Regions from separate parts of the Sphingobacterium thermophilum genome, predicted to be linked through region 1. Evidence: riboswitches for the same ligand, from Rfam matches in the RefSeq annotation. Region 1 holds a riboswitch; each other region holds the start of a gene.

Region 1 (5,939 bases):
GCTGGAGTCCATTGGAATAAAGACTTTTGTGGGTAGTTCGGGTAAGGTGTTTCCCGAAAGAGGGATAAAACCTATTGAGGTACTGAACGCTTGGGTGGAGGCATTGAAAAGGTTGCAGGTCTGCTTCTTTTCGGGATATAAGTTGGTGGACTTTGATGAGGAGTTTGCGTACTTCAGCCGTGGGGATTCCATTGAGAGCGTAAGATACGGCAGGATGATATTGGCAGTAGGGGGAGGATCCTGGTCCAAGACGGGCTCGGATGGACGTTGGACGGAAATCTTAAGCCGTAAAAATGTAAATATCTTGCCGTTTCAGGCTGCCAATTCGGGGTACAACACGAAAAAGGACTTCTCCATCTTAGAAGGACAAATACTCAAAAATGTACAAATACGTTTCGGGGACATAATAAAAAAAGGAGAGGTATTGTTTACACGCTATGGTATTGAGGGAAGTCCGGTATATTATATGAACCGATATACACGAAAAGAAAACTTTCCCCTCACCTTGACTTTAGATTTAAAGCCTTCCCTTACCGTGGAAGATATAGCACATATACTCCGGCATTCCCGCAAGATTTCTGAGACATTGAAAAGTAAACTTAACCTTAAGGGGGCAGTCTTTACATTGCTCAAGCTGCTGGATAAGGAAACGTTTACCACTGCAGACTTATTGGCAAAGAGTATCAAGAATTATCCTATTGAGGTTACAGGTCTGCGTCCTATAGAGGAAGTCATATCTACCTGTGGAGGAGTGGATATGGATGAGGTTCGGCAAGATTTTTCGTTGGTAAAATATCCAAAAGTGCACTGTATAGGTGAGATGCTGGATTGGGATGCCCCTACGGGAGGTTATCTCTTGCAGGCATGCTTCAGTATGGGGCACTTTTGTGCACAACAGATAATTTCACAACAAGATAATGTATCCGTATCATAATAAAATCAAGCAGCGTATCTATAACGGAGAACTGATAAAGTATGAATTTGTGTCTGTCTATAAGCAGATTGCTCCGGCTTTGGTGTTGTATTTCAACACCTATCCTTATGTACGACCTGTACGTCAGCATCGCTTTGAAGAGTACAGAAAGCTGTTTGAGGAGCTGGGACTTAGGGAAGGATAAAATACAGACTTTGCAGTCCGTATTTTATCTATTTACCGAATATGGCGGCTAAGGTATCTAATACTGACCCCTTTTTATCGGCATTATTGTTTTGGTTAAAAAACTCACCGGCCAAATTGGAGAGTGTTCCCTGATTTGTCGGGGAGGATACGCCAAAGCTGTCCATGATATTACTTACCAGAGATCCTAAGATACCACCGCCGGAAGACGACTGTCCTCCTAAGATATTTCCAATAAGGTCACCTACTCCGCCGTTGTTTAATTTCTTCTGCTTGCCGAAGAATCCCATCACAAGAGGGGCGAGTAGAGCTAAGGCACCTTCAATCTTTTCTGTAGACAATCCTGTTCTTGAAGCAAGATTAGTCTTAACCACATCGGTGTTGCTGCCAAAGATGTGCTGCACTATTCTCTTGCCATCCGTACTTACGGTGCTGTCTGTCAGCTTATCCAATTGACTGAAGATACTGCCGTCGTGCTGTTCTAATGCTTTATTTATATTTTCTGCTTTTTCGGAACTTTTCTTTGCATTATAATTGAGTGCTGCAACCATCAGCGGTACGGCCGCGGCAACCAGCCATTTGGTTTTGTCCTCGTCAATATTCAGTGTCTTGGAGATAGCAGAAGTTATGTTTGAACCTATTCCTCCTGTAATTAAATCTGTGATGTTCATGTCGTTTGATTGATAATTTTTTATACATTTAAGCTATAATCTAAATTATGAATACTTTACAATGAAGAAAGTAACATTGGTCTCTTTTGTGCTGATTACAACCTTGTTTTTTTCAGCTTGTAGAAATATTTCGTCAAAAGCGGATAGAGCAGAGGACAGCAGGGTAGTCCGCTTGGATGAGGAGTTGGCTCGTAGGATTATAGCGTTGCCCACACATTGTTTGGAAGTGGAATATCCGAATAAGTTGGGGCAGGTGTTGGGATCTGAAGAAGATTTGAAGTCGCCGAAGGCTTTACGTCCTATATTCTACGGATGTTTTGACTGGCATTCTTCTGTTCATGGCTACTGGTCTATTGTGGAGCTACTGCGTCAATACCCTTCGTTGGATAAGGCAGGTATAGTGCGGGACTTGCTGAACAGACATATTACCCCGGAGAATGTGGCGGTGGAAATGGCCTTTTTTAACGATAAGAATAATACCAGCTTCGAACGTACTTACGGATGGGCTTGGCTGTTTAAGTTGCAGGAAAGCCTTACCCTATGGCAGGATCCAGATGCGCAGCGATGGAAAGCAGCCTTGCAGCCCCTCGCCGATTTATTGGTGGAACGTTATAAAGAATATCTTCCTAAGTTGGTATATCCAATACGTGCGGGGCAGCATGACAACAGTGCTTTCGGACTCTCCTTGTCGTTGGATTATGCTAGGACCGTAGGGGATAAGTCCTTTGAGGCTGCTATCGTAGAGCATGGACAGCGACTGTTTGCAAAAGATGAGCATTGTGATCTGGCGTACGAGCCAAGTGGCTATGACTTCCTGTCACCATGTCTGGAAGAGGCTTATCTGATGTCCAAGATATTGACCAAAGCAGATTTTAGAGAGTGGCTGCTACAGTTTATGCCACAGCTTTTCGACGACAAGTTTATCCTTGAGCCTGCGGTGGTGAAAGACCGTACGGACGGCAAGCTCGTACATCTTGACGGCCTCAACTATAGCAGGGCCGCCTGTCTGTATGGGGTTAGTGCCAAACTTCCCGAACTGAAACATTTGAAGAGCATAGCTGATCACCATATAGCATTTGCCTTACCCAACCTTTCTACCCAAGATGATTATATGGGGTCACATTGGCTTGGAACCTTTGCTCTATATGCGTTATCGCATGTACATTAAAAGAACTAAAGGGCAACATAGGTTGCCCTTTTGATTATGAAACTGGTGAACGTTGAATATGAGAGCAAGTTATTGACGAAGAGGGATTAGGGAGTTGTCCTGCAACTTTACAGGAACAGATTTTATGTGTGTGAAACCGTCTTGTTTTTCAATAATCCTTGACATGTCTATCCCTTTTCGTGAAAGAGCAGAGATAATAGCGGTGCGGAACGTAGCTCTGGAAGAGCCCCATGCATTGCTGTCTACCGTCTCATTGTTGAGACGTATAAGCTCTTCGGTAGTGTACTGGCTGAATTTTTCCACTAAATGCTGGAAAAGTTTGCTGTTGTTTGACATACAATTTAGATTTTACGTTAAACCATAAATTGTATTCAGAAAACTTAGGGATAAATAAAGCGTGGAAACGTTTATTTTGGTCCTGATACCCGTATTATTTTACCACCGTGGTGACTACACTCGGTTGGTATTGCTTACGCAATTCTGAATACTCTACAAATATAGTAGATTATTTTGAAATGTCAATGTCTTTAATTTTATTTTGTCATTTTCTCCTGCCAAAATGTCCTAAAAAATCTTTTGGAACGTAGCTTGATAACTCATGCTCGTAATAAAAACGCTAAATATATGAGCACAGAGAAAGGTACTATCTCCATAAACACGGAAAACATATTTCCGGTCATCAAGAAATTCCTATATTCAGATACAGAAATCTTTTTACGTGAGTTGGTTTCCAACGCTGTTGATGCTTCCCAAAAGATAAAACGTCTTGCAGCCTTAGGACAGTTCAATGGTGAGCTGGGCGACTTGGTTGTGGATGTCAAGTTTGACAAGGACGCCAAGACCATTACGATTTCCGACAATGGTATTGGTATGACGGCCGAGGAAATCAAAAAATATATCAACCAAATAGCGTTTTCCGGAGCCACAGAGTTCATGGAGAAATTCAAGGAAGCCAAAGATGCCAATGAAATTATTGGTCGTTTCGGCTTGGGCTTCTATTCGGCTTTTATGGTGGCCGATAAGGTAGAAATAGAATCCTTGTCTTATCAAGAAGGAGCCGAGCCTGCACATTGGGTATGTGATGGCAGCACTTCTTATGAAATCTCCAAAGGATCGCGTACCAGTCGCGGTACAGATGTTATCTTGCATATCAACGAGGAGTCGGAAGAGTTTCTTGATAAATTCAGATTGCAGGAAATTTTAGACAAATATGCCAAATTCCTTCCTGTAAAGATTCGCTTCGGCACCAAATCCACAACCGAGAAGGATGGTGAAGACGAAAACGGTAAACCTAAATATAAAACTGTAGAGGTTGATAATATTATCAACAACACCAATCCGGCGTGGACCAAAGCTCCGGCAGACCTTAAAGATGAGGATTACCTGTCTTTCTATAGGGAGCTTTATCCATATTCCACAGAAGAGCCTTTGTTTTGGATTCATCTTAATGTAGACTATCCGTTTAACCTGACAGGTATTCTTTATTTTCCTAAGCTTAAAAATGAATTTGAAGTTCAACGCAATAAAATTAAGTTGTACTCCCGTCAGGTATTTATCACCGATGAGGTAAAGGATATTGTGCCAGAATATCTGATGTTGCTGCATGGGGTTATCGACTCACCAGATATTCCTCTTAACGTGTCGCGTTCATTCCTGCAGGCCGACAGCAATGTGAAGAAAATAAGTAATTATATCACTAAGAAGGTAGCGGATAAGCTGCAGGAAATCTTTAAGACGGACCGCAAAGGTTTTGAAGAGAAATGGAATGATATAGGCCTCTTTATTAAATATGGCATGCTGACAGAAGAGAAGTTTGCCGAGAAAGCCAACGACTTCTGTTTGTTGAAAAATATAGCCAACGAAAACTATACGATCAAAGAATACTATGAGAAGGTAAAAGATATCCAAGCTGATAAAGATGGCAACATCGTTTATCTATACACATCTGATGCCAATCAGCAAGATAGCTTCATCGCTAATGCGAAGGCCAAAGGTTACGATGTCTTAGTATTGGATGGTCCTATAGATTCGCATTTTGCCTCTTATCTGGAGCAAAAAGGAGGAGAGAAGGTACAGCTGAAACGTGTAGATGCCGATGTTATCGATAAACTAATACAAAAAGAAGAAAAAATAGAGCTAAAGCTGTCTGAGGAAGAAAGTAAGAAGGTAACCGAAATCTTCAATAAGGCTATCAGTCGTAAAGATATGGAAGTCCATGTGGAAGCCATGTCGGAAGAGGAGCTTCCGGTATCGGTAACAATAGACGAATTTATGCGTCGTATGAAAGATATGGCCAAGACCGGTAAAGGTATGGGCTTCTATGATTCGCTGCCGGATCATTATAAGGTGAGTGTAAATGGCAATCACCCGCTGGTAAAACGTATCATCGAAAGTTCAGAAGAAGATGCCGAAAAGCTAGCGAAACAAGCCTTCGATTTAGCCTTACTGTCACGTGGACTGTTGACAGGATCAGATCTTACGACTTTTGTAAAACGTAGTGTAGAATTGATCTAAAAATTCGTTAAGAATAAATCCTAAATCCCCATTATGTTATAGTATAATGGGGATTTTTGTTTTAAAATCTTTGTAAAGCGCATTTTTACGTGATTACTTCGCTAGGTAGCATAATAAAATTTTGTTTTAGAAATTGTCGATTCATCCATCACTTTATCCTCTCTACATAGGTTCCACAGCTATAAGAGCTTTTTTTAATCAAAAGACAAATCCCGAAGGATCTGCCTCGATATAGAAGGGTAGATAGAACTAGGCTTTGTGGATATATTCATAATATTCCTCTCGAAGGTCTTCGATTTTTTCTTTCAACTCTTTCGATAACCGTTTCGGTAAGGAATGCAACTTTTTCAGTTGGATGGAAAGGACTATAGCCGAAATTCCTGCCACGACAAAAGAAAATGCGAGAAGCATGGCCAGAGAAATTCCTGTTGCCAAAGGATTGAGGATAACCAAAATAGAAAGGACAATC
Region 2 (5,939 bases), on a different contig from region 1:
GCAAGGAAATGGAGATTTTGTAGTTACAACGATTATCAACAAGTTTGATGCTGCCGTTAAAAATTTGGCTCATACACAGGCAGATAGTCCCAATATTTTTGTATTGATAGATGAGGCGCATCGTACACAGCACGGGGTCTTCAATGTCAATATGGAGCGCGTATTGCCCAATGCCTGCTTTGTGGTGTTTACAGGTACGCCATTGATGAAAAAGCAAAAAAACACCGCAGAAAAATTTGGCGGCATTATCGACACCTACACCATTGTGGAGGCAGAACAAGACGGTGCGATTGTACCGATACTGTATGAAGGTCGTTTGGCGCTACAGGATGTCAATAAATCTGCTTTGGATAGAGGCGTGGATATGGTGATGGAAGATTTGGAAGAATATCAGAAAGTGGACTTGAAGAAAAAAATGAGCAAAGCCAATCTGATTTCCAAAACCGACCAAAACATTTATCAAATAGCCTTTGATATCAGCAAGCATTTCCAAGAGAATTGGGGTGTAGACAAAACAGGCCAGCATTCCGGATTCAGAGGGATGGTGGTTTGCCCCGATAAATTGACGGCAGTTAAATGCAAAAAAGCATTTGACCTTATCGGAAAAGTTAGGACGGAAATTGTCATGTCTCCTCCTGACACGCGGGAGAACAATGAAGATGTGCACAGCTCAGAATCTCCCGAAGTGCAGCAATATTATGAAATGCTCAAAACAAAATACGGCCATGATATAGATAAGATGATTATTCAGCAGTATGAACATGGAGAGAGTATTGAATTGCTGATAGTTATCGATAAATTGCTTACTGGCTTCGATGTGCCGCAAACGATAGTGATGTATTTGTGCAGAAAATTGAAAGAGCATACATTGTTGCAAGCCATTGCTCGTGTAAACCGTGTGTATCCCGGGAAAGATTATGGATACATCATTGACTATGCCGGCATTATGGAAGAGTTACAAGAAGCTATGGAAACCTATGCTGGTAATACAGATGGCTTTGATCCGGAAGACTTAAAAGGCGCATTTACAAATATCAAAGTCGAAGTAGAAAAACTACCTAGAGCGTATGCGGATGTTCTGGATTTATTCAAAAGCATCAAAAATAAACACAATATCGATGAGTATGTCACGCTTTTGGCAGATGAAGCCTTGAGAGAAGAATTTTATTCCAAATTCAGTATTTTCTCCAGAATATTTAAGATTGCTTTGTCCACACGCGAATTCCACGAACAAACGCCTGCTGCTGTCATGGAGGAATACAAGTCTGCCTTAAAGAAATTTGCCCAAATTCGTGTGGCTGCCAATAACACCTATGCCGATACCATAAGTTTTGCGCAGTATGAAAAGCAGTTACAAAAATTATTAGATCAGCATGTGATTACCGAAGATATCATCAGACTGGTTGAGCCGATAAATATTCTGGATACCGAAGCATTTGAAGAAGAACTAAGCAAAATAAATAGTTCCCGAGCAAAAGCAGAGAAAATAGCAGCTGCTACTTCAAAATATATTACTGTAAATATCGACACAGATCCAGTATTGTTTCGCAAACTATCCGAGTTGATTTCAGAAACCATAGCCGAAATGCGAGCTAATCGTCTTTCAGAATTGGAAGCCTTGAAGCGTTTACAAGAAATAAAAGAGCAAGCCCTAAAAGGTGGAGGAGATGCCGTACCTGAAGAATTGCAAGGCAAACGCAGAAATATTGGTATTTATCACTTGTTCCAATCGGAAGAACTATTAAATGGCAAAGAAGTTGACGCTGCTTTAATGTTCGATGAAATACTTTCGTCTTGCGAAATAGTAGATTGGCATAAACGAATTGATATCATCAATAAAATTGAATTGGAATTTGGAGATTACTTAATGGATGTTATGGATTTGCCGATGGACAAAGCCGATGAATTGACCAAAAAAGCCATTGAAATAGCCATAGCAAGTAGTAAATGATGAAAGAACATGTACAATTTGGCAGACATACCATCGAATTTGAGTTGCGTTATGCAGCTCGAAAGACTGTGGGAATAAAAGTGAACCCGGATACCAGTGTTGAGGTTTCCGCGCCAGAGACCTTGAGTCTCGATAAAATACATCAAGCTGTGACACGAAAGGCGATGTGGATTCTGAAACAGAAATCCTATTTCCTTGGTATGGACACGGTCAATAATGACATTATCGCCAAGTCGGGATATTCGGTGAATTACTTAGGACGACGCTATAAAGTAATGGTAGGAATAGGCGGTAAAAACGAAGTAAGCTATAAGGGAAATTTGTTTTTGGTAACGGTAAAGAATAAATCCTATGCACAAGAAGTATTGGAGCAATGGTTAAAAGAAAAAGCCTATCAAAAAATCACCGAAATTGCCAAGCCAATTATTAAGAAGTTTAGCGAGCGGTACAAAGCCCCGTCTGAAATTTACTTTCAGGAGATGCCCACCCGTTGGGGGAGCTGTACGGTGAAGAACAAACTCATTTTTAATCCACGATTGATACATACCCCAAAGCGGTGTATCGAGTATGTGGTGATGCACGAATTATGTCATATCGTCCATAAAAACCACAGTCAACAATTCTTTGAACTATTAACGCAGTTAATGCCCGATTGGGAGAAGCGAAAGGAGAAGCTGGATAATTATAAATAATCATCAGAGAAAAATCTACTGCCCGAACGCCAAGTTCCGAAAACGTTAATGGAAAGTGTTAAACAACATTATTCTTAGCAATAACACACTTGGAAATGAAGAAACATTCAACTCAAAAATTGGACTTGAATTAGTATTAATGTCTGAATATTAAAATGAGCTAATATCCAATGAGTAAAGTTGTTTTATATTGGAAAATATCCAATTTACCTATCTATTGTAGGCTTCGTAAAGATTATTTCTCACAAAAAAAATTTATTATTTCCCAAATATTTATTAACATAGCATCACAATCATCAAGAGTACATGGGTACACCAACCGAGTTGAACCAACCACGGTGGTCAAAGGATGAGGGCCTTCCGGTCAAAAAATGGTTTTCCCTTTCTCTTAATGATTGGTACTTAGGTTTTATTTAAAAGTATCAAATCATGGAACAAAAGATTAAAATTTTCGAAGAAGAATTAGCCCGTCTGTCGGACGAGGCATTGGTAGCGCGTTTTAACCAAGAAGTGGATAATCCGGGATGGGTAAGTTCAAGGGCTTACTTTTTGAAAGCTCTGTGTCTCCAATTTGAAAAACGAAGGATAGATGCCTCTGTTCTTCAAGGTGACCATGGAATATCCCTTAAACACAAGGTAAGACTTCAGGAAAGCAAATTGGTTGTTTGATTTTCCAGAAAAAGCCGACTAATATAAATTAGTCGGCTTTATTTTTATTTTCTATAATGGTTCCTAAAGCCATAAGCATGTAATTCTTTTTGCAACAGATTAAAGTCTATGCCCAATCCTTAAGAAGATTGGGCGTAGATGTTTATGAGGTTTATGGTATTTAAGCTACGGTAGGGGCTTTTTGCAGTGCTTGACGGACAACGATCAGGGTAAGGCGCACACAGACGAGCAATACGAGATAGGCCAAGCCCAGAGTTAGCTGATCTTTGATATCTATGAGGTTGACCACCACATAACTTGCTATGGAGAAGATGACGTAGGAGCCTCCGCTGGCCAGTCCGCTTGCGGTGGCCGCATAATGGGGTCTGCTGGTCAACGAATAGGTAAAGTAGGTGTTATAGCTGAACCCCAACCAAAAATGGATAAGGAAGACAAAAGCCATCATGATGTACAGCTGATGAAATAGGAGTGCTGTGGAAAGCATAATCGCTAGAATGATGAACTGCGAGCGGATGGAGAGCTGAAGTTTCTGATATATAGGTTTGTTTATCTGCTTTTTACTCCAGAGTCCCCCGAAAAACATGGCTAAGCCGGAAATAAGTGCACAGTACCCGGAATATACGGCGGTGAGATGGTGTTCATGTTCTACGATAAAGGCTATGTTCATGCTAAAGACCATGATCATGCTGTAGCTAAGTCCCAACACAAGGATGCCGAGGCTGAAGTCAGTAGCATTCAAAAGTTCTCTATACATGGACATAACACTCTTAAGCTTGAAAGGCTGTTTCTTAGGTAAGGTTTCTCCGCTATATATCCATTCTAGGATGAGCAGGATAAGAGCATAGAGGGCGAGGAAGTAAAAGTTGGCCCGCCAGCCGAAGGCTTCCTGCAGAAACCCGCCCACAAAGGGGGCGAGGATAGGCGCTGTTGACCAGACCACGGTGACCATGCTGGTATAATTTTTTTGCTTTTCTCCGGTGAAGACATCTACGAAGAAGGCTCTTTTACATACCACAATAAACGAGATAGCTATGGCTTGGATGAGTCGTAAAGATAGAATCACGTGTATGTTACTGCTCCATGCTATGCCTAATGAGGAAAGAAACAAGACGAGCAGAGATATAAGATTAATCCTATAGCGTCCGAAACTGTCGGAGATGCTTCCCACGAAGAGCTGGGAGAGTCCGTAACTTACTAAATAGACGGTCAAGGTCAATTTGATATCGGATTCGCTAAGGTGCAGCTCACTCGCCATATGAGGAAACGAGGGAATGTACACATCCATGGCGAAACCCGAAATGGGAATAAGGGCAAATGCCAGAAAGGTGCTGATACCTACATTTTCATGCTTTAGTGTTTTCATTTTGCTTTTTTCCTTTTGTGAGCAAGCAAAATTAAAATGAGAGATAGAGGTATCCGCTAATCGATTCAAACAAGAATTTATAAAAATCAAATATCCCTTGCCTGGGTTGCACGATATTGCTTTGGCGTGACACCCGTATTTTTCTTAAAGAATAGTGTGAAATGTTGCACGTATTCAAAGCCTAAGCTTTCTGCAATTTCAGAGATGTTCCAGTCCGAATATTTGAGTAGGCTGATAGCTTCGGCCACAATCCTTTCATTGATAAGCTGTGTGGTGGACTTGCCGGTCTGAACTTTGAGGCAATGGTTGAGGTGGTTGACATGGACGTTAAGCAACTGTGCAAAGTCGGAGGGGCTGCGTAGGGATATAGGGTTATGCGGCGAATCGATAGGAAACTGTGATTCTAAAGCATTGACAAATGCGTTTACTACCCAGTTTGGGGAACCCTGTTTCACTAAGAAAGGAGAATTTGTAGACTGCTTCCATATAATCTGGTAAACTATTAGTTGGAGCCACTTCTGCACCATCTCTTCCCGGTATTCAAAATCACTGTGATATGCGTCAAAGAGTTGCTGGAAATAAAAGAACATAAGATCGTAGGTATCTTGATCCAGAAACAACGAAGAGGTGCGGTTAGCTTTTAGAACCTGAAGCAGGCGGTTGAAAATCAATTTCAGGTCATAGGTGAGGTATTCGTCAGTGAAAAGACATATAAATCCGGAGGTATGATCTTCGTCGAACGATTTCCAGCTGTATGCCATTTTGGGCTGGGAGACGATGATGCAGGGCTTGTCAATGATGACGGTCTCCTGTTTGGTCTTAAGTTGCGCTTTGTTGTTAAGTAGGGTTATTTTCCAATAATCGCGACGTGCGAAGGGAAGCCCTACCGTACAGTTTTTGCGCTTGAGAATATTGAAATGACGAGGTACGCCGTTGTGCTTAAGCAGGTCTTCAGGAATCTTCCTTCCTGCAAATTCATAATAATCTCTTAAAGTTTCCGTTCTTTCCATATTTATATAAATCAAATATAGTTAGCTGCAGGCTATGATACAAGGATTGCTTTTTATAACGGAAGATTTACGGATTATATTACCTGTAAAATGACACAAATCTTAAAAGCATGAGAAGTAAAGAAGTTACTGTAAAGCTATTTTGCCTACTAAGACGCGTTGTACTTTATTGCCTATCAAAAGTTAAATAATGTGAAATAATTCATATTGAAGAAATTAAATGGTTAATTTGAAAAAATAAAAAATATAATACC
Region 3 (5,939 bases), on a different contig from region 1:
GTGGTCAATGATATGCAAAAAAGAAGTGATCTGGTCATCTATAATGCACAAGGAGAGAAAATAATCTTAGCAGAATTTAAAGCTCCACATGTTAAGATCACATCCAAAACTTTTGAGCAGATAAGCACCTACAACACCAAACATCGTATACCTTACCTATTAGTAAGTAACGGCATAGAACATCATTTCTGTAAGATAGATTTTGATAATGGCACCTTCGAATTCATCGAAGACATCCCAAATTACATTAGGGAGACATAATTTTATATTTTTTTCAAAAAAAGGATTTATATTTAGTTTTATATATTTACACAGAAAAAACGACATATATGAGTATAGATAAAAACGAATTTCGTAAATACGCCATAAAACACCATCGTATTGGTAGTCAACATGTAGATGGCTTCATCTCACGAGTAGAAAGAAGATTACCTACCAACTTGACCCCTTATATCGTGGAAGAACGTCAGCTCAACGTAGCGCAGATGGACGTTTTCTCCCGTTTGATGATGGACCGCATCATCTTTTTGGGCGATGCTATCAACGACCAAGTGGCAAACATTATTCAGGCTCAATTGTTATTCCTGCAGTCTACCGATGCCAAACGCGATATACAGATATATATCAATTCGCCGGGCGGAAGTGTATACGCGGGCTTAGGTATATACGACACCATGCAGTATATCTCTCCTGATGTGGCCACTATATGTACAGGTATGGCCGCTTCTATGGGAGCGGTACTATTGGTTGCAGGAGCAAAAGGTAAACGTGCAGCGTTGAAACATTCCCGCGTGATGATACACCAACCTTCAGGTGGTGCTCAAGGGGTGGCTGCCGACATGGAAATCAACCTTCGCGAGATGCTGAAGGTAAAAGAGGAGCTATATACCATCATCTCACAACACTCAGGACAAACATATGAGTGGGTTGAAAAATCTTCTGACCGTGATTATTGGATGAGAGCTTCGGAGGCAAAAGATTTTGGTATGATTGACGAGGTGCTAGTCCCTCGCAAAGACAGTAATATATAAAATGAATAAGAATCAGAAAGATATACATTGCTCCTTTTGTGGTATCAGCAAAAATGAAGCATTAATGCTCATTGCAGGCGACGGAGCTCATATCTGCGATCGTTGTGTAACCCAGGCGGGTGAAATTTTAGCGGAAGAATTAAATCACCGTAAAAATAAGTCGCTGCAGACGACATTGAAATTAATTCGTCCGATAGAAATCAAACAACACCTTGACCAGTATGTTATCGGTCAAGATGAAGCTAAAAAAGTAATCTCCGTAGCGGTATACAACCATTATAAGAGATTAAACCAAAAAACTTCTTCCGATGAGACAGAAATAGAAAAGTCTAACCTGCTTATCGTCGGAGAAACCGGAACAGGAAAAACCTTATTAGCAAAAACGGTAGCTAAAATACTTAACGTACCCTTTGCTATCGTGGATGCCACAGTGCTGACAGAAGCAGGATATGTGGGAGAAGACGTAGAAAGTATACTTACCCGCCTATTACAGGCAGCAGACTACGACGTAGCGGCAGCAGAAAGAGGTATTGTCTATATCGATGAGATTGACAAAATCGCACGCAAGAGCGACAACCCTTCCATCACACGCGATGTGTCGGGGGAAGGAGTTCAACAAGCGCTGTTGAAAATTCTGGAAGGAACCAACGTAAACGTACCTCCGCAGGGTGGACGTAAACACCCAGACCAGAAGATGATCACCGTAAATACAAACAATATTTTGTTTATATGCGGTGGAGCTTTCGACGGCATCCAAAAGAAAATCGCCAACCGTCTGCGTACACAGACCGTAGGCTATAAAATGAAAGACGAAGAGGAAGATATAGATTTAAATAACCTCTATAAGTATATCACTCCTCAGGATTTGAAAAGCTTCGGCTTAATCCCTGAGTTGATTGGTCGTCTTCCGGTATTGACGCACCTGAACCCGCTAGACAAGAAGGCGCTCTTGAGCATCTTGACAGAACCAAAAAATGCCTTGATTAAGCAGTACACAAAACTGTTTGAATATGAAGGCATAGAGCTGAAGTTTGACAAGGAAGTGTTCGACTTTATTGTAGACAAGGCTTGGGAATTCAAATTGGGGGCTCGTGGCTTGAGAAGCATCTGTGAAGCTATCATGCTGGATGCCATGTTTGAGATTCCATCCACAAAAGATCAGAGTGAGGACAAGACGCTTCATATCACGCTGGAATATGCGAAGCAAAAATTCGCCAAAGCAGATATCAAGAAGCTGAAAGTAGCATAAGCAGCGAAACCCTCACTCCTCCAAAGTGAGGGTTTCGTGTCTTTTGGGGTTAACATTAAAATTTAGTACTATGAAGAAAGAAAAAAAAACAGTAGAAAGTCCTATAACTCCAGGACTTAAAACAAAAGAAGAAATAGTCAACAATTGGCTGCCTAGATATACAGGAAAACCTTTAGAAGAGTTTAGCAATTACATCCTGCTTACCAACTTCACCAAATATGTGAAGTTGTTTTCAGCCATGCACGACGATGCACCCATCTATGGGGAAGACAAAGCCATGCAGGCATGTACCGCAGACGGCATCACCATCATCAACTTCGGTATGGGAAGCCCTATGGCCGCCACCATCATGGACCTCCTATCTGCCGTAAGGCCTAAAGCTGTTCTATTCTTGGGAAAAACCGGTGGACTAAAAAAGAAAATAGGTGTAGGTGAACTAATCCTTCCTATTGCAGCAATACGCGGCGAAGGTACGTCCAACGACTACTTCCCTCCCGAAGTACCGTCCCTACCGGCTTTCGCTCTCCAAAAGGCTATATCCACCACCATCCGTGAATATGGAAGAGACTACTGGACAGGTACGGTGTATACAACCAACCGCCGCGTGTGGGAACACGACAAGTCTTTCAAGAAATATCTGAAATCCATCCGCGCCATGGCTGTGGATATGGAAACCGCTACCATATTTAGCGTAGGGTTTGCCAACAAAATCCCTACAGGAGCCCTGCTATTGGTATCTGATCAGCCCATGGTTCCTGAAGGCGTCAAAACAGCGGATTCCGACATTTCCGTAACCGAAAAATATGTGGAAACACATCTCAAAATAGGTATTGATGCCTTAAAACAGCTTATCAACAATGGATTGACTGTCAAACATCTTAAGTTTTAAGTGCTGCCCTACATACATTAAACATAAAAGAGTGGCCTCTGAAGCCGCTCTTTTTGTTTTACAGAAATTTTTAAATAATTTTAATTTTACAAAAATTCTACTATCTTTGTCGAGTACTTTTGTAGCATATTACTAATCAAAACCTTTCAAGGATTGGTCTTGATTTATAAAGAAGTGGCGAGAGACTGGCTCAGTGACCCACTGGCAACCAGCAGCAAAAGGCTGAAAAGGTGCCAATTCCTGTCTAAAACATGTCGTTTTAGAGCATATAAATGTAAAAGACTATGATATATTCAACGAAGACAACATTAAATTATCCGATTGACAACCTTCCTGTTAAGGAACACCTTTCCGCATTTTTCACCCGTAAACATTCTATTTCGTGCATGCGAATGCGCTAGTCGTCTGCAATATTTTTCCTTACAGATATTGCTATATAAAAGACGACCACCCTTCTGAATACATTATTATTAAGGAGTAAATCATCATATATTTTTATAACCTGAAAAATTGAAAAGAAAATGGCTGAGAATAAAAGCTTAAAATTTGAAACTTTACAAGTACATGCTGGCCAAGAGGCCGACCCAACAACAGGATCAAGAGCTGTTCCAATCTATCAAACTACCTCATATGTTTTCGAGAATGCAGAACATGGTGCTAACCTATTTGCGCTGAAACAGTTCGGAAACATCTATACACGCATCATGAACCCTACCACCGACGTATTCGAAAAAAGAATAGCAGCATTGGAAGGTGGTGTGGCTGCCGTTGCTGTATCTTCCGGACAGGCCGCGCAGTTTATTGCATTAAACAACCTCTTGGAAAGCGGAGATAACTTCGTTGCAGGCGCTAACCTTTATGGAGGTACATACAACCAATTTAAGGTAGCCTTCAAAAGATTAGGTATCGAAGTACGCTTTGCCGAAGATTCAGATGCCGAAAATATCGAAAAGCTTATTGACGAAAAGACTAAAGCTATCTACGTAGAAACTATCGGTAACCCTTCTTACAATATCCCTGACTTCGACAAGATCGCTGCTGTAGCACGTAAATATGACATTCCTTTTATTGTGGATAACACTTTCGGTGCCGGAGGTTATCTTTTCAAACCTTTGGAACACGGCGCTAATGTTGTCGTAGAGTCAGCTACCAAATGGATTGGCGGCCACGGAACAAGTATCGGCGGAGTGATTATCGATGGTGGCAACTACAATTGGGGTAACGGCAAATTCAAACAATTCTCAGAGCCTTCAGAAGGTTATCACGGTTTGGTATTTTCTGAAGTGTTCGGCGAAAACGGTCCTTACGGCAATATACAGTTTGCCATCCGCGCACGCGTAGAAGGATTGCGAGACTTCGGTCCTTCCTTATCTCCATTCAACTCATTCCTATTGCTGCAAGGCTTGGAAACATTATCATTACGTGTGCAACGCCATGTGGACAATGCGCTCGAAATCGCCCAATGGTTGGAAGCTCACCCTCAGGTAGAAAAAGTAAGCTACCCTGGATTGAAGAGCCATCCTCATCACCATAATGCACAGAAATATCTTAAAAATGGATATGGTGCCGTTTTATCTTTCTCCATCAAAGGAGGAGCCGACAAAGCGAACGAATTCATCGATGCGTTACAACTGATAAGCCACTTGGCAAACGTAGGAGATGCCAAAACATTGATCATACATCCTGCTGCGACAACACACCAGCAGCTTACGACAGAAGAACAAGCTAAGGCCGGCGTATTCCCTGGATTGTTACGTCTGTCCGTGGGTATCGAACATATTGACGATATCAAAGCCGACTTAGCACAAGCTTTCGAAAAAATTAAGTAGTCTTCTGACTACTTAATTTTTTAATATCAGAAAATAAGGGAAAAGAGAAACTACAGTTATTTTATTTTATGAGTAAGAAACTTACTATCGGAATGTTCGGGTTTGGAGTTGTGGGACAAGGATTATACGACATTATCAAAACAAAAAACTTAAACTTAGAAATAAAAAAATTTGTCATTAAGAATGCCGACAAAAAGCGTTCATTGCCGGCAGAACTATTCACCACAGACGCCAATGCTATACTCGATGACCCGGAAATCAATACCGTAGTCGAGCTTATCGACGATGCCGAGGCAGCTTTCGAAATCACCAAAAGAGCCCTTTCATCGGGTAAGAATGTGGTTTCTGCCAACAAAAAAATGATTGCTACACATCTCCAAGAACTTACGGAACTACAACAACAATATGGCACCTCACTCTTGTACGAAGGAGCAGTATGTGGCAGTATTCCAATCATCCGCAATTTAGAAGAATACTATGACAATGAGCTGCTGCATTCAGTAAGCGGGATTTTCAACGGCTCCTCCAACTATATCCTTTCCAAAGTATTTAACGAAGGACAAAGCTATGCCGACGCCCTAAAAAAAGCACAGGAGCTAGGCTTCGCCGAAACCAACCCCATCTTAGATGTTGGTGGCTTTGACCCTAAATACAAGTTGACTATCGTTGCCTCGCACGCCTATGGCATCTTTGTCAATCCAGACAGCATCCTCAACCTAGGTATTGACAAATTAGGGGACGCCGATATACAGTTTGCTCGTGAGAAAAACTACAAAATTAAGTTGATTCCTTATGCCAAAGAGATAAGCAACAGCGAAGTAGTATTGTATGTGTTGCCGCGCTTCATCAACAAAGACAATATCTTATATAACGTTGAGAACGAAAATAATGGAGTGTTGGTAAAAGCAGCCTTCGCCGACGAACAGTTCTTCTATGGCAAA
Region 4 (5,939 bases), on a different contig from region 1:
AATCGTTCTTTGAGGTCGTAGCGAATGTTTTTGTCCTGATCGGTGAAGGCATCGTTGTTGTCAATAAGTTTGATGAATTTGTCCAACGTTTTGATAAGGTCGGAGTTGGAAAGCTTATGGACTTTAGACGATGTGTTGTTGGCCGAGACAAGAGGGTTTTTTGACTTATTCTTCATCTCATTGGCATCCACAAATAATGCTTTGAACATGTCTTGGAAGGCCTTTATCGCTTCGCTAAGACTATCTAAGTAGGATTTTGTCTTTTCGTAGATCTCGTTGTTCAGAAGATTGAACAGCCGATGGGTGTCAGCAGAGGCTAAAGCCCCGTCAAATTCTTGGAAGTTTTCGCTGAAAATAAGCTCTGCCAGCTGACTTAGCTGGTTGCGGTAATTCCAGTTTTCGTTGTTGTTTATCTTTTTCTCCGCAAAATCGATGATCCATTCCAGCAGTTGAGGCTTTTCGTCTAAAGATTCATTAAGCATACGGGTAAGGTCTGCTTTGACCTTACTGGTGTTCATTTCAATTTTGTATGCTGCATCGAGGTTAAGTTCATAGGTAAATGACCGTATAACCTTCTGTGAGAAACCATCGATAGTGCTGATGGTGAAATGACTATAGTCGTGCAGGATCTTGCGAAAGACACGTAAGGCTTTCTGCTGGATGACGTTTTCCGACCACTCGCTATTCTGTTGTAAAAGTGGTTTTCTATAATCGTCAATTTTTTTGGAGGTGTCACCTACTGCCAATCCTCGCAGCACGAGAAGGATGCGTTCTTTCATTTCGGCAGTAGCCTTATTGGTGAAAGTGACGGCTAAAATTTCACGATAGCTGTTTTCGTTGGTCAACAGCAGGGTAATATAATGTAACGTAAGGCTGAATGTTTTTCCCGAGCCGGCGGAGGCTTTGAGAATCTTCAAAGGAGCAACATGCGTCATGGTGATAATACGATTTGGAAGATTGAAAATACAGTTAAAAGCGCAATATGGCAAGTTATTTCCTTAGGAAAGTAGTAACTCAGAGGCCGTGTCCCTATAAATGTCAGATAATCAGCTTTTGTAGAAAAGTGGTTGATTGATAGAATAATTTATTCTTTTTGTCAAAAAATTTTTATCTTTGCGTCCCCTCTTACATGAAGTACGGGGGATATGTTGAATACATAATTAATTAAAAAAGAATGGCAACTAAAATCAGATTGCAAAGACACGGTAAAAAAGGAAAACCTTTTTACCATGTAGTAGTAGCAGATTCACGTGCTCCACGTGATGGTAAATTCATTGAGCGTTTAGGTTCGTACAACCCTAACACTAATCCTGCAACTATCGTTTTGGATTTCGACAAAGCTTTGGATTGGTTGAACAAAGGTGCACAGCCTACTGACACTGCTCGCTCTATTTTATCAGCAAAAGGTGTTTTATACAAAAAACACTTATTGGGTGGTGTTAAAAAAGGAGCTTTTGATGAAGCTACTTTAGAGAAAAAATTTGCTGCTTGGTTAGAAGCTAAAGAAGCAAAAATCGCAGGCACGAAAGAAAGTCTAGCGAAAGCTAAAGAAGAAGCTAAAAAAGCGGCTCTTGCTGCTGAGGCTGCTAAGAAAGCTGAAAAAGCTGCGGCTATCGCTGCTAAAAATGCTCCTGCTGCGGAGGAAGCTCCTGCAGAAGAAGCTGCTGAAGCTACAGAAAACAACGAAGAAACTGAAGGATAATTCTTTCATAAAGTATTCGGAAGAGCCGATTCATCAAATGAATCGGCTTTTTTTGCTATTTTTGGGATTTCTAGATTCATAAAATGACAGTAGAAGAAGGTTTTTATATAGGATATGTATCCAAGACGCGTGGCCTGAAAGGGGAAGTGCAGCTGTACTTTGAGTTTGATGCGTACGACGAGCTGGACTTGGACGTGATATTTTTGGAAGTAAACAAGAAACTGGTTCCTTATTTTGTACAAAGTATCAAGTTACACAACAACAGTACGGGTTATGCATTTTTCGAAGATATAGACCATATAGATAAGGCCCAGCCTTTGGTGCATCGTAAGATGTACCTTCCGAAGGATAAGCTACCGGAGCGAGATCCCGACGACTTCCGTTATACGGACCTGATAGGCTTTTTGGTCATCGACGAGCAACATGGCGAGTTGGGAGAAATTACCGACGTGCAAGAATTTCCACAGCAGTTTGTGGCCACAGTGGATATAGATGGTAAAGAATTGATGTTCCCTCTTTCGGAAGATTTGATACTGGATATCGATGTGGAGGAAGAAATTATAGAGGTAGATTTACCGGAGGGATTAGTCGATTTGTATAAGGAATAATAGGAAGAGCATACCGTTCTTCCTTTTTATTTTATAAGTCTATAGTAACAAAAATAGCGTAATAGTATAGCAGGATTGTAGACTAAATTGTAGATAAATTTTGTTGTTATCATTCTATTCGCGATATTAGCGGGGCTTATAGAGAAAGGCGGAGGGAATAGACCCAGTGAAGCCTTAGCAACCTGACGGAGGTCAAGGTGCTACATTCTACCCCTTGTGGGAAAGATAAGTCAGTGAAAAGCCCATCTCTTAGTCTTTTCTCTAAGCCTAAACTGAAATAACAACATGAAAATTATAGACCATATCAAGAATGCAAAGGGAAAAACTTTGTTCTCTTTTGAGCTGTTGCCTCCGGCCAAAGGTCAAGGCATCCAAAGTATTTTTAATACAATGGATGAACTAATGGAGTTTAACCCTCCGTTTATTGATGTTACATACCATAGAGAAGACTATCTGTATAAGCAGCACCCTAATGGGCTTCTAGAGCGCGTAGCCTATCGTAAGCGGCCGGGAACGGTAGCTATATGTGCTGCTATCATGAATAAATATAAGGTGGATGCCGTGCCTCACCTGATATGTGGTGGTTTCACCAAGGAAGAAACCGAAAATGCACTCATAGATTTGGACTTTCTGGGGATAGACAATGTGTTGGTTTTACGTGGTGATGCCCGCAAGGGTGATCCTGATTTTATTCCTACTCCTGGAGGGCACGCCTATGCTACGGAACTACTGGCACAGGTCGTAGATATGAACAACGGCAAATACTTGCATGAAGATATAGAAGGATCGAAAACGAACTTCTGTATAGGAGTGGCTGGCTATCCGGAAAAGCATTTCGAAGCTCCCAACTTCAATACCGATTTCAAATGGTTGAAGAAAAAGGTGGAAATGGGCGCCAACTTCATCGTAACCCAAATGTTTTATAACATCGATAGATACAAGGAGTTTGTGATAAAATGTCGTGACAACGGTATTGATGTTCCTATCATTCCGGGGCTGAAACCTTTGACCAATAAGAAACAACTGATTTCCTTGCCAAAAATCTTCCATCTAGATATTCCGGAAGAACTCAGTAGCGCTATCGAAGAATGTAAAACGAATGCCGACGTACAGAAAGTAAGTACAGAATGGATGGTAAATATGTGTAAGGAGCTTATCGACTTTGGAGTACCTGTATTGCACTTCTACACGATGAGTAATCCGGGGCCAACGAAAAAGATTGTAGAACAATTAGCATAATAAGAGGGGATTTCTTCAGAAAATCCCCTCTTTCCATTGATAGCGGAGAGCGTGTTAGAATTTTATTCCCACACCGAATCCTAGTAAGAAAGGATTGATATCCACTTTTGCAGGAATGTGTAGTCCAGCGGCTAGATTGGAAGCATCTACGTTTACGTCTGTCTTTAATAGGATGTTTTTCACATCAAGATTTAAGAAAATATTTTTGGAAATGTTGATATCGGTACCTAGTTGCATGGCAAAGCCGAAGGTGTTATCATAGCTGATATCTTTTACGGTATTTCCGGCATCCGGATTGTAGAAGATTGTATAGTTTACACCTGCGCCTACATATGGCTTCCATACCTTGTTAGGACGGAAGTGGTATTGCAAAGTAAGGGTAGGAGGCAGCAGCCACACATCTCCTAAGTCTACATTGGCATTGGCAGCACCGCCGATAGCCGAAAGATCGGAGTTGGTAGTATGAACATTATGCTTTGTTGTTCCTAAAATCAGTTCGGCCGCAACATTTTTCGAAAAGAAATAAGTGATGTCTAATTCCGGAATAAATGTGCTAGATACAGACACATTGCCTCCGATGGTCGAAATTTCTGCGTTCTCCACGGGTACAACACCTACTCCTCGAAGACGAATCTGCCATTTATCATATTCTTGGTTTTCCTGAGCTTGAGCAAACCCTAATGAGAAAATTAATCCTGTTACGATAGATAATATTGCCTTTTTCATATCAATTAATTTAGTTGTTTGTACAACCAAATGTAGGAGGCAATCGTATTTTTACAAGTGATTTATGTCAGTATTAATAATAGTTTAGACAACTTGTTTTTATAAGCAAGAATGATGTTTGTTATTTTGGAAATGAAAAAGGAGAGGTTAGGAAAAGCAAAAGAAAAGCAAAAGGAGGTCATTGACCTCCTTTTTATATGTTATGATCCTTTTTTGACTTCTTTGGCCCAAGAATCCTTTAGGGTCACTGTTCGGTTGAACACTAGTTTTTCTGCAGTAGAAGAGGTGTCTAGGTTAAAATATCCAAGACGGATAAATTGATAACCTTTTCCTGCTACCGCATTGGCTAAGTCCGGTTCGATGTAGGCTTTAGGAACTACCTTCAAGCTTTCCGGATTCAACACTTTTCGGAAGTCTTCTTCTGCAGCAGGATTTTCCACGTTAAACAATCTGTCATACAGTCTTACTTCAGCTTCTTTGGCGTGATCTGTAGATACCCAGTGGATGGTTCCTTTAACTTTTAGTCCTGAAGTATCTTCACCTGATTTAGAATTCGGTACATATGTACAGTATACTTCGGTCACTTTGCCGTTTTCGTCCTTCTTGAAGTCGTGGCATTCTACAATATAAGCATGTTTAAGACGTACAGAAAGTCCAGGACCTAGACGGAAGAATTTTTTTGGAGGATTTTCCATAAAATCTTCGCGTTCTATCCATAGCTCTTTAGAGAAAGGAATGATACGAGAGCCGTCTCCGCCTTCCACCTCGGGATTATTTTCGCCGATAAGTTCTTCTACCTGACCTTCCGGATAGTTGGTGATAATCAGTTTTATCGGATCCAAAACGGCCATACGACGCCATGCTGTCTTGTTCAGGTCTTCACGGATGCAGAATTCCAACAAGCTGACGTCAATCATGTTTTCACGCTTTTGGATACCTATGCGCTCACAGAAATTGCGTATACTTTCTGGCGTATAACCACGGCGGCGTAGTCCTGAAATTGTAGGCATGCGAGGGTCATCCCAGCCTTCTACATATTTTTCGTTGACAAGCTGTAGCAACTTCCGTTTACTCATCACCGTATAGCTGAGGTTGAGTCGGGCAAATTCATATTGCTTGGATGGAAAAATTTCCAGTTGTTCGATCAACCAGTCGTATAGCTGGCGGTGCGGTACAAACTCCAAGGTACAGATTGAATGGGTTATCTTCTCGATAGAATCGGATTGGCCGTGAGCAAAGTCGTACATTGGATAGATGCACCACTTGTCGCCTGTGCGGTGGTGATGTGCGTGCTTGATACGGTAAAGAATAGGGTCACGCATGTGCATGTTTGGACTGGCCAAATCAATTTTTGCGCGGAGCACCTTCTCTCCATCCTTATACTTACCTTCACGCATCTCTTGAAAGAGTTTTAAATTCTCTTCGATGGAGCGGTCGCGGTAAGGAGTAGGGATGCCTGGTTCGGTAGGAGAGCCTTTCGCTGCGGCAATCTCTTCCGGTGTGCTGTCGTCCACATATGCTAATCCTTTTTTGATTAATTTGACAGCGTATTCGTATAATGTCTCGAAATAATCCGAGGTATATAATTCTTCAGCCCATTGGAAGCCCAACCATTTGATATCGTTTTTGATGCTTTCCACATATTCTGTATCTTCTGTCACAGG

The links. Region 1 has a riboswitch for S-adenosylmethionine ahead of ABD873_RS08785 (hypothetical protein). Riboswitches for the same ligand answer to the same signal wherever they lie in the genome.
Region 2: linked by a shared signal. The riboswitch ahead of ABD873_RS10570 (hypothetical protein) and the one ahead of ABD873_RS08785 (hypothetical protein) in region 1 are both predicted to bind S-adenosylmethionine.
Region 3: linked by a shared signal. The riboswitch ahead of ABD873_RS00815 (O-acetylhomoserine aminocarboxypropyltransferase/cysteine synthase family protein) and the one ahead of ABD873_RS08785 (hypothetical protein) in region 1 are both predicted to bind S-adenosylmethionine.
Region 4: linked by a shared signal. The riboswitch ahead of metF (methylenetetrahydrofolate reductase [NAD(P)H]) and the one ahead of ABD873_RS08785 (hypothetical protein) in region 1 are both predicted to bind S-adenosylmethionine.

What each region holds. Positions count from the first base shown of each region.
Region 1 is NZ_BAABGR010000019.1:1,395-7,333, forward strand. It holds gene ABD873_RS08765 (BaiN/RdsA family NAD(P)/FAD-dependent oxidoreductase) at 1-934, shown strand, start outside; gene ABD873_RS08770 (hypothetical protein) at 918-1,118, shown strand; gene ABD873_RS08775 (DUF937 domain-containing protein) at 1,147-1,788, opposite strand; gene ABD873_RS08780 (DUF2891 domain-containing protein) at 1,850-2,956, shown strand; gene ABD873_RS08785 (hypothetical protein) at 3,026-3,292, opposite strand; SAM-I-IV-variant riboswitch at 3,355-3,449, opposite strand; gene htpG (molecular chaperone HtpG) at 3,581-5,470, shown strand; gene ABD873_RS08795 (HdeD family acid-resistance protein) at 5,720-5,939, opposite strand, start outside.
Region 2 is NZ_BAABGR010000029.1:184,795-190,733, forward strand. It holds gene ABD873_RS10560 (type I restriction endonuclease subunit R) at 1-1,951, shown strand, start outside; gene ABD873_RS10565 (M48 family metallopeptidase) at 1,948-2,643, shown strand; SAM-I-IV-variant riboswitch at 2,932-3,025, shown strand; gene ABD873_RS10570 (hypothetical protein) at 3,073-3,312, shown strand; gene ABD873_RS10575 (MFS transporter) at 3,473-4,675, opposite strand; gene ABD873_RS10580 (helix-turn-helix domain-containing protein) at 4,762-5,685, opposite strand.
Region 3 is NZ_BAABGR010000003.1:20,532-26,470, forward strand. It holds gene ABD873_RS00795 (type I restriction enzyme HsdR N-terminal domain-containing protein) at 1-261, shown strand, start outside; gene clpP (ATP-dependent Clp endopeptidase proteolytic subunit ClpP) at 330-1,031, shown strand; gene clpX (ATP-dependent Clp protease ATP-binding subunit ClpX) at 1,033-2,280, shown strand; gene ABD873_RS00810 (AMP nucleosidase) at 2,351-3,169, shown strand; SAM riboswitch class I at 3,331-3,444, shown strand; gene ABD873_RS00815 (O-acetylhomoserine aminocarboxypropyltransferase/cysteine synthase family protein) at 3,691-4,998, shown strand; gene ABD873_RS00820 (homoserine dehydrogenase) at 5,067-5,939, shown strand, end outside.
Region 4 is NZ_BAABGR010000015.1:259,706-265,644, forward strand. It holds gene ABD873_RS07080 (UvrD-helicase domain-containing protein) at 1-935, opposite strand, end outside; gene ABD873_RS07085 (30S ribosomal protein S16) at 1,175-1,702, shown strand; gene rimM (ribosome maturation factor RimM) at 1,786-2,310, shown strand; SAM riboswitch class I at 2,444-2,542, shown strand; gene metF (methylenetetrahydrofolate reductase [NAD(P)H]) at 2,596-3,549, shown strand; gene ABD873_RS07100 (OmpW/AlkL family protein) at 3,604-4,275, opposite strand; gene ABD873_RS07105 (glutamine--tRNA ligase/YqeY domain fusion protein) at 4,476-5,939, opposite strand, start outside.